3 regions of the Ruegeria sp. K5 genome follow, and region 3 is predicted to be linked to each of the others. Evidence: riboswitches for the same ligand, from Rfam matches in the RefSeq annotation. Region 3 holds a riboswitch; each other region holds the start of a gene.
What was found. A riboswitch is a leader RNA that binds a small molecule or an ion and turns the genes downstream of it on or off. The one in region 3 is predicted to bind cobalamin.
Positions count from the first base shown of each region.

Region 1: another riboswitch for cobalamin. It lies ahead of ACR0MO_RS00325 (DUF1636 domain-containing protein); the one in region 3 lies ahead of ACR0MO_RS14690 (hypothetical protein).
Region 2: another riboswitch for cobalamin. It lies ahead of ACR0MO_RS11900 (DUF1636 family protein); the one in region 3 lies ahead of ACR0MO_RS14690 (hypothetical protein).

Region 1 is NZ_JBQFML010000001.1:67,780-71,049, forward strand. It holds gene cobW (cobalamin biosynthesis protein CobW) at 1-1,024, opposite strand, end outside; gene ACR0MO_RS00325 (DUF1636 domain-containing protein) at 1,021-1,401, opposite strand; cobalamin riboswitch at 1,495-1,713, opposite strand; gene ACR0MO_RS00330 (NAD(P)-dependent oxidoreductase) at 1,817-2,809, shown strand; gene ACR0MO_RS00335 (hypothetical protein) at 3,157-3,270, shown strand, end outside.
Region 2 is NZ_JBQFML010000003.1:146,782-150,051, reverse strand. It holds gene ACR0MO_RS11910 (ABC transporter substrate-binding protein) at 1-380, opposite strand, end outside; gene ACR0MO_RS11905 (ABC transporter ATP-binding protein) at 393-1,169, opposite strand; gene ACR0MO_RS11900 (DUF1636 family protein) at 1,166-1,522, opposite strand; cobalamin riboswitch at 1,622-1,825, opposite strand; gene ACR0MO_RS11895 (D-lyxose/D-mannose family sugar isomerase) at 1,885-2,550, opposite strand; gene ACR0MO_RS11890 (carbohydrate kinase family protein) at 2,569-3,270, opposite strand, start outside.
Region 3 is NZ_JBQFML010000005.1:127,834-131,103, reverse strand. It holds gene ACR0MO_RS14695 (AbrB family transcriptional regulator) at 1-1,003, shown strand, start outside; cobalamin riboswitch at 1,099-1,310, shown strand; gene ACR0MO_RS14690 (hypothetical protein) at 1,433-1,732, shown strand; gene ACR0MO_RS14685 (homocysteine S-methyltransferase family protein) at 1,947-2,999, shown strand; gene metH (methionine synthase) at 2,996-3,270, shown strand, end outside.

The DNA of each region.
Region 1 (3,270 bases), on a different contig from region 3:
TATTGCGGATCGCGGCTTCTTTGATGTCGTCATGCTCGGCAATGACCACAAGGCGCGAGCGGCGCTCCTCACCGGGCTCCCAGGGGCGGTCATATTGGTGCCGGACGCGGGCACCGACGGCCTGCACCAGCAGACGCATGGGTTTGCCCTGAACGGCGGCATAGCCCTTGACGCGCAGGATGTTCAGCTCATTCGCCAGACGTTCGATCTTGGCGACCAGATCGGCGGGTTCGGTCTGTTCCGGCAGTTCGACGATGATGCTTTCGAAATCGTCATGCTCGTGGTCGTGGTGGCCGTCGTGATGCGACGGTCGAGCGTCCATGTCATCCTCGGCGGCGGCCTCAAGGCCCAGCACGACGCGCACGTCCACGGCACCTTCGGCCACTTCAACCACGGGCAGAGGGCGCGGGGCTTCGGCCGCGATGATTTCTTTGGCTTTCGCCACACCTTCGGGACCGGCCAGATCGGGTTTGGTCAGCAGGATGATGTCGGCGCAGGAGATCTGGTCCTCGAACACCTCCGACAAAGGTGTTTCGTGGTCGATCGAGTCATCGGCCAAGCGCTGGGCATCCACCGCCTCGACATTCGGGGCGAAGCGACCGGCGGCGACAGCCTCGGCATCTGCCAAGGCGATCACGCCGTCCACGGTGATCTTCGACCGGATATCGGGCCAGTCGAACGCCTTCAGCAGCGGTTTCGGCAGGGCGAGGCCTGAAGTTTCGATCAGGATATGATCCGGGCGCGGCTCCAGCGCCATCAGCGCCTCGATGGTGGGGATGAAGTCATCGGCCACGGTGCAGCAGATGCAGCCATTGGCCAGTTCCATGATGTTTTCCGCCGGGCAATCCGGGATCGCGCAGGATTTCAGGATGTCGCCATCAACGCCCACATCGCCGAACTCGTTGACCACCACGGCCAGACGTTTGCCTTGCGGGTTCTGCATCAGATGCTTGACCAGCGTCGTTTTGCCCGAGCCCAGAAAGCCGGTGATGACGGTGACGGGGAGTTTTTCGAGGTTGCTCATTTCAGGGCTCCAATCGGGGGAATGCGCGAGGCGCAGTTTTTGCGAAAATGTTCGGGGCGCTCGCGCCATTTGACCAAGCCGTCCTCGGTGGCCAGATACTTAGTCGCACCGTCGACGATGACGTCAACGTGATCGGTTTCGTTGAGGTTCTCATAGACAAAAGTCCAGCGATCCGGCCCGCCGCGCAGCACGATGGAGCAGCCCTGATCGCAGTTCGACAGGCATTCGACGGCTTTCAGCGTGACGCCCTCGGGCAGATCCGCCTGTTCCAGCGCTTTGTGCAGCAATGTGCCGGGGCGCTGGTCATCATCCTCGATGGGCAGACCACGGCGGCACGTGGTGCAGACCAGCAGCTCGACCGGCGCAGTCTCGGTCATGTCTCTCATCCCCCCAAATCCTCTTCGCGGGGGACGGGGTTTCATGCGGGCCACGCGATGCACATGGACCCGACACCGGAACACCCCGCCCGGTTTCAACTTCGGGTGCTGGCAGGTCTCCCGGCTTGCGGATGTCAGAGGCCCGGTTCGTCTGGCTCCTCTGTCGGATGTCCCGCCTTCCCGGCTTTGCAGCCAGTGGCATTGGGCACCCTCTCCGGTCACGGTCGCGGGGGCGGCTGCGTTTGGCGGATAATCCGTTGACGCATTCCCTTTTCATCGGCTGTCGCCGACACCAACGACAGGGACATGCGGTACGTGCGGGCAGGTTGTCAAGCGCGATGCGACCACCATCGCGTGGCTAGGATGAAAAGCGACCTGCCAGCGTCGCTGGGCGGCATGACGCGGTGCACGCGACATGGTCGCATACCGGAAAACACGCAGGGAGACGCGAATAATGAAAGTTGGGTTCATCGGACTTGGAAATGTGGGCGGAAAACTCTCGGGCTCGTTGCTGCGCAACGGGATCGACCTGACGGTCCATGACCTGAATGCAGACCTGGTGGCAGAGTTCGTCGAAAAAGGCGCAAAGGCCGCCGAAAGCCCGGCCCAGCTGATGCGCGATTGCGACGCGGTGATCACCTGCCTGCCATCGCCTGCCGCCTCGGACGCGGTGATGCAAGAGATGTTGCCCGAGGTCGGCCCCGGCAAAATCTGGATGGAGATGTCCACCACCGACGAGGCCGAGGCCAAGCGGCTGGGTGCCATGGTCATCGAGCGGGGCGGGGCGGCAGTTGATTGCCCGGTTTCCGGCGGATGCCACCGGGCGGCAACCGGTAATATCTCGATCTTCGCGGGCTGTGACCGCGATACCTTTGAGCGAATCCTGCCTTTCCTGACAACGATGGGCCGTCGGGTGCTGCATACGGGCGATCTGGGCTCGGCCTCGGTTCTGAAAGTTCTAACCAACTATCTGGCAACCGCCAACCTGATCACCTGCGCCGAAGCGCTGGTGACCGCCAAAGCCGCCGGGATGGACCTGAACACGACCTATGAGGCGATCAAGATCTCGTCCGGTACGTCGTTTGTGCATGAGACCGAAAGCCAGGTCATCCTGAACGGCTCGCGCGATATTTCCTTCACAATGGACCTTGTCAAAAAGGATATCGGCCTGTTTCAGGACGTCGCCGACCGCGCGGGTGTCCCGCTTGAGATCAACCCGATCATGATCAAGATCTTCGAGGACGGCATCGCACGCTACGGCGAACGCGAACTGTCGCCCAACATCATCAAACGCCTGGAAGACGCCACCGGCCTCGACATCCGCGCGCCCGGCTTTCCACCTGAAATGCAGGACGATGAACCTGAAGAACCGGGTTATGAGGTTATCCCGGCGGGGCGCGATTCCTAAGAGGGGCGCGCTTTCGTCTTTGCGTCGCGAGGTGAAGGTATTGAAGGAAGTGGAGGCGAGTACCGGAATCGAACCGGTGTACACGGATTTGCAATCCAGAAAGAGATAAAGCAAAAACAACGACTTAGGGGTGCAAAATGCCCCCTGACAAAAAGTGAACAAAAAGCGAAAGTTTCAAAGCCAAGTTCGCCGGTTCAAAACGAAAAAGGCCCCGTCACAGCGGCAACTGTGAACCGGGGCCAAATAGAAAAAGCCTGTCAGCTTTCGAAAGACATTAGCACGGGCCACTACCGCTCCGCAAACGCTCAGTCGGCTTTTTCCTGGCCTCTGACCGGTGAGGTGATCCAATGAGCTGGCGCATAGCGAATGAATGCGCCGAGCGCCGCTTTGGCAGCGCCGCCCGCAAGCAGATTATCATGTTCCTGGCCGACAAAGCGAGCGATGACGGCTCCGGCATCTGG
Region 2 (3,270 bases), on a different contig from region 3:
AAGGGTTCCAGCGTGTCGGGGGTGACTTCGCCACCCGGCTGCATGCCGTAATACCAACCGGCAAAGAACATATCCGGCTCGACCGCGACCAGATTTTCGACGGTGGGGTATTTGGGCGCCAGTTCCGGGATGTCACCGCGTTTTGCATCGAAATCCGGGCTGGTCTTGTACCAGCCGGTAATGCCGGTCAGGCCGACAATCTTGTCCTGCAAACCCAGCGCAAAGGCCATGTCGGTCATGTTCATGTCGTGCACGACAATCCGCTCGGGCGTGCCGTCGAACACCAGTGGTTCTCCGCAATTGTCGACGGTCACTTCATGTGCCGCCGCACCACTCGCGAGGCCCGAAACAAGGACTACGGACCAGAATTTCTGCATCATCAAATTCTCCTGTTAAGATGACAGCTTTCGTTTTCGGATATCCAGCGCCGGGATCACGCGCCCTTCGTGCTGGAAACACAGGTAGTCAACGCCAAACGTATCGCGCACACGCTCGGGTGTTAGAACTTCGGGAACCGGGCCGAAGCCGGTCATGCGGGTTGCCTTCATCAAAGCGACATGGGTGGCGAATTCGGGGATCATGACCAGATCGTGCACGATCATCACAACCGTCACGCCTAGTTCGGCCACCAGCGACAGCATGTGGCCCTTGGCGTCGGGGTCGAGGTGGTTTGTCGGCTCGTCCAGAAACAGCAGCGATGGCCTTTGCGCCAGGGCCCGTGCGATATGCGCCCGCTGACGTTCGCCGCCGGACAGACGTTGCATCGGTTTATCGGCCAGCGGGACCAGTTCGGTGATCTCAAGCACCCGCTCAAGATCGGCCTTATGATCCTCGGCTGACCGGTCGGCCTGAATCGGGATTTGCCCAAGGGCCACATAGTCGCGCAGTTTCAGCCTGCCGTCAGGCAGTTCCTGCTGCCCGACCACAGCGATGGTGCGTGCCCGTTCAGGGGCAGATAATTGACGCAGGCTTTGCCCCTTGATCGTCACATCGCCCAAGGCCAGACGTTCGAGGCCACAAAGCAGGTTCAACAGCGTGGTTTTCCCGGCCCCGTTTGGCCCGGCAATGGCCAGGATCGACCCCTCATCCAATGAGAAGGAGACATCCTGTAGCAACACATCCCCATTCAGGGCGTAGTATTCGAGCCCCTTGGCAACCAGAAAACTCATTTCTCGCCCTCTGTCGAAAGGCGCGGCAGACGGGCCAGAGTTTTGAAAAGCAGGGCAGGGGGCCGATCGGTTGCACTGGTCCAGCCGTCGTCACTGTCGCGGAATTGGCGGGCGAAGGCGGCAATCGCGTCCAGATCGGCGGGGCTTTGGATATCGCCGAACAGATACTGCGCCTTGCCTTCGGCTTGCAGCCCAACGGTCATGGGGCGTTCGCACCCTGCCATGCAGGCAATCATTCGGGTCGCAAACCCCGGTGGTAGGGTTGCGTCCAAACTGGCCTTGGCTGCCTTGGCTTCGATTTCACCCTGACAGGTCGAACAGATCAGGACGAAGTGGTCAGCTTGGGATGACATGGCTGTTCCCGCTGCGGAAACCGCGCGAAAAGAAAAAGCCACGCCCGCAGGCGAAAAATTGAGCCATCAAATCCTCCTTCCAGGACACCCCGCCCCGGGTTGGTTGCACAGGTGATGGCAGGTCTCCTGACTTGCGGGTCGTGGCTTGGCCAACCTTCCCGACCTGTTCAAGCCAGTGGTGATTTGGCGTCGCTCTGCGCTTACAGTTGCGGGGGCAGTCACGGATTTGGCCGCAGGGCCGCACCGTATTCCCATTTTCATCCCGCAGGCATCGCTACGGGAACCATCGCTGGTCAGCTAGTCTGTCGCGGATTTAATTGTCAAGCGCTCTGGTCGAGATTTTGGCGGCGCGGACTGAGTGTTTAGTAATCCGCAACCAGCAAAAATTCCGGCGCTGCGTCCTCTTCAATGGTCGCGAACCGGGGGATCGGTTGCTCGAACACATTGTCGGTGCGGTCGTCATTGACGGTTGAGACTTCACCGATCAGACAATCCCCACGCTCGGCCCAGAAGGCATGCCAGATACCGGGCATCAGGGTCACGCTTTCGCCGGGTTTCAGGCGCAGCAATTCGCCGGGCGTGATCGTCACGTCGCAGCCATCGCTGGGCACAACCACCGGATTGTCGCGATCAATGCCGCCTTCGGGGTCCGAGGCGTAGATCTCCATCACCAGATCACCGCCGCCCCGGTTGATAATGTCCTCGGCCTTGATGATATGGCGGTGCATCGGAGATAATTGTTTGTCTCGCGAAATCAGCAGTTTCTCGGCATAGAGCATACCGCGACCCTGGTTCAGATCATTCACGTCGCCATTGCGCAGGGTGAACAGGAACAGGCCCAGCTCATCAAACTTGCCCTGACCGTAATCGGTAATGTCCCAGCCCAACCCTCGGGCGCGGATCGTGTCGGCCTTTGCGCTGCGCATCTGATCAGGGGACCAGTCGGCGAAGGGCGGCAGGACCGCGCCGAAGGATTTGATGAAGGCCTGCGCCTCGGTCTTGATGTCGTTGATGTCGGATCGTTTCATGTCGGTTCCCTCGGGGGATCAAAGCTCATGCGCCCTGGGCGGGTTTGCCCCGGCGCGGGATACGGTGACGGCGGCGACTTCTGCGCCCAGGGACAAAGCCGCGCGCAGGCTATCAGGTGTCAAGGCGCGCAGGCCCTCTTTGCTCAGGTGCCCGGCGCGGTGGAGTTCGGCCAAAACGCCCGCGTTGAACGTATCGCCAGCCCCGACCGTATCGACAACCTGCACCGGTTTGACCGCCACCGAGGTCTCGGACCCGTCCGCCAGATAGCCCGAGGCCCCCTGACTGCCCCGCGTCACAATCACCACCGACGGCCCGGCCTTCAGCAACAAGGGCACCTTCTCGGCATGGGTTTCCGGCCCGGGAATGATCCAATCCAGATCCTCGTCCGAAACCTTGACGATATCGGCCTGCGCGATCATGCGGTTCAGGCGGGTGCGATAGCGGGTCTGATCTTTGATAAAACCCGGCCGGATATTTGGGTCCAGCATCACCGCGCGGTCGCCGCCATGACGGTCGAGCAGCGCGGCATAGGCATCGGCACAGGGTTCACAGGCCAGGCTGATCCCCCCCAGATACAGGGTCGAGGTCGCCAGCAATTGCTGTGGCATATCCTCGGGCTGCAACATTCGCCCCGCCGTGTTTTCATCAACAAAATTGTACGAAGCATGCCCATCCACCAGCTTCACAAAAGCCAAAGTGGTCGGGCGGTCGCTGACAAT
Region 3 (3,270 bases):
CGTGCTGGGAACGGTCGTATTCTGGATGCTGGGCCTGCCCCTACCCTTTCTGTTCGGCCCCATGACCGCCTGCCTGATTGCGGCACTGGCGCATGCGCCGATGGAAGGGTTCGGGCAGATCTCGGTCGCGGCGCGTACCATCCTGGGCGTGGCGGTGGGGGCTTCGATCACGCCTGATCTGTTTGGCCAACTGCCGAAAATGGCAGCGTCAATTGCTCTGATCCCGCCCTTCATCCTATTGATCGCTTTGGTCGGGGTGCCGTTCTTTCGCAAGGTCTGGGGCTTTGACGACAAAACGGCCTTTTACGCCGCGATGCCCGGCGGGTTGCAGGACATGATCATCTTCGGCACCGAGGCCGGTGCCAATCCGCGCGCCCTGTCCCTGATCCATGGCACGCGCGTGCTGATCATCGTGACGCTCGCCCCGTTGTTCCTGACCCTGTTCTACGACGCTGACCTGACCAACCCCATTGGCGAACCCGCCCGCGACCTGCCCTTGCACGAACTGGCGCTGATGGTCGTGGCCGCCATTGTCGGCTGGAAAGGCGGTGAGCGGATCGGCCTGTTCGGAGCGTCCATTCTGGGCCCGATGATCCTGACTGCGGCCTTGTCACTGGGCGATTTCATCCACACCCGCCCACCGCGCGAGGCGATCCTTGTCGCGCAATTCTTTATCGGCTGCACCATCGGCGTAAAATTTATCGGTGTCACATGGGTCGAGCTGCGCAAAGTTGTGGCGGCGGGCTGCGCCTATGTTGTTGTGTTGGCCATACTTGCGGCGGCCTTCACGGCCCTTGTGACCACGTTGGGGTTCGGGCAACCGATTGAGGCCTTCCTAGCCTATGCCCCCGGCGGGCAGGCTGAAATGACGGTCTTGGCCATCGTCTCGGGCGCGGATCTCGGGTTTGTCATTACCCACCACCTGACACGGATCGTTCTGGTGATCATCGGCGCGCCCATCGCGGCCAGTCTTCTGGTGCGCTGGTCCCGCTCTCGGGATTAGAGGGGTTTCGCAGTTTGATTTGGATTCAATTCCTTCCGGGTTGCAATCCGACGCTGCGTGCTTTGCTGGCACCAGTAGACAGGGCTTTGGCCTTATGAGACTGTGCAGCCGATGGTGTCCGACGCTCTGAGTCGGCTGAAAAGGGAATGCGGTGCGGGCAAACGCCCAAGGCCGCAACTGCCCCCGCAACTGTAAGCGGCCAGCGACCCCCGACAGACCACTGGATGACCCCGCTTGGGTTGTCCGGGAAGGACGGGGACAGCGATGAACCGCAAGTCAGGAGACCTGCCATCTCCGGCGCATATGTGCCGCAGTCACCTTAACTCGGGCGGGGTGCCCGTGGACGGAGCGACAAGAGATGGACCGCACTGGCCAGACATCACTGTTGATGCCCCACACAAGCCGCCCAAAAGCGCGGAGGGCGTCGTTATGCTTGACCTGACCATTTCCCAACTGGACACCGGCCACGTGCCTCCGCAGCGCGCGCAAGAGCTGGGGCAGATGGGCTATATGCAATGGCTGGGCGGCCTGCCCGGTTCCGCGAACTACCATGCGCAGGCGCGGATTGCTTTGGCCAAGGCCAAACCGTTTGCCGAGACCTCACCCGCCATCGCTGTGTTCTGCGACCTGCTGGCCAGATCCATGCAGATGCCCCTGGAACCATTGTTCCTGGCCCTGCCCGCAAAACAGCGCCGAGGGGGCCATCGCGCGCGCCGCGCCGCCTTATGACCTCATGCGGGCAGTTCAGCCTGTGCCATCGCCCGCATTTTGGACGATTTTGGCCAGGCAAAGCTTTGACTGCTTATTAGTGATTTCGTTGGATTTGCACGCCGAACAAGGTGCATTATGACGCAAACTCATAATTTAGTCGAATAACAATCATTTCACCTCATAATGCCAACGCGCTATACCTTCGGCCCACACAGCCGATTGGATACCGCGAATGCTTGACTTTACCTTGCCCGACACACCCGCGCTCGCGACGCTGCGCGCATTGGCTGCCCAGCGCATCCTGATCCTTGACGGGGCCATGGGCACAATGATCCAGACGCTGAACATGACCGAAGAGGATTTTACCGCCAACGGTCACATCCATGGCCCCGGCTGTCGGCATCACTATCACCCGGATCATCCGCAACAGGGCAACAACGACCTGTTGGTGCTGACCCAGCCGCAGGCGGTTGAGGATATACAGTATGAATTCGCAATGGCCGGGGCGGACATCCTTGAAACCAACACTTTTTCCTCAACCACCATCGCGCAGGCCGATTACGGGCTGGAGGCTGCGGTGCATGATCTGAACGTCGCAGGCGCGCAGGTGGCGCGGCGCGCGGCGGACCGGGCCACGGCTGAGGACGGCAAACCCCGGTTTGTGGCCGGGGCTGTGGGGCCGACGAACCGGACGGCCTCGATCAGCCCGGATGTGAACGATCCCGGATACCGCGCCGTCAGTTTTGATGATCTGCGCATAGCCTATGGCCAGCAGATCGACGGGCTGATCGAAGGAGGCTCTGACCTGATCCTGATCGAGACGATCTTTGACACGCTGAACGCCAAGGCGGCGATTTTTGCGGCTTTCGAGAGCTTCGCCAAGGCCGGACGTCGCCTGCCGCTGATGATCTCGGGCACGATCACCGATGCCTCGGGCCGGACGCTTTCTGGCCAGACACCCACCGCCTTCTGGCACTCGGTCGCCCATGCGCGCCCTTTCACCGTCGGGCTGAACTGCGCCCTTGGCGCTGCATCCATGCGCCCGCATATGGCCGAGATTTCGGGCGTGGCGACCGCCCTGACCTGCGCCTACCCCAACGCGGGCCTGCCGAATGAGTTCGGCCAGTATGACGAAACACCGAACCAGACCGCCGCTCAGGTCGAAGAGTTTGCCCGCGATGGCATCGTCAACGTGGTCGGCGGTTGCTGCGGCACCACGCCCGACCATATCCGCGCGATCGCCGAAGCGGTTGCGCCCTTTGCCCCCAGAAAGGTACCCGCATGACCCGTCATCTGCGCCTCTCGGGGCTGGAGCCTTTTGTCCTGACGCCAGACATCCCCTTTGTGAATGTGGGTGAGCGGACCAACGTCACCGGCTCGGCCCGGTTTCGCAAGCTGATCGTGAACCGCGACTATGCCGCCGCGCTGGACGTTGCGCGGGATCAGGTGGAAAACGGCGCTCAGATCATCGACATCAACATGGATGAAGGGCTGATCGACAGCAAACAGGCGATGGTCGAATACCTGAACCTTGTCGCGTCCGAGCCCGATATCGC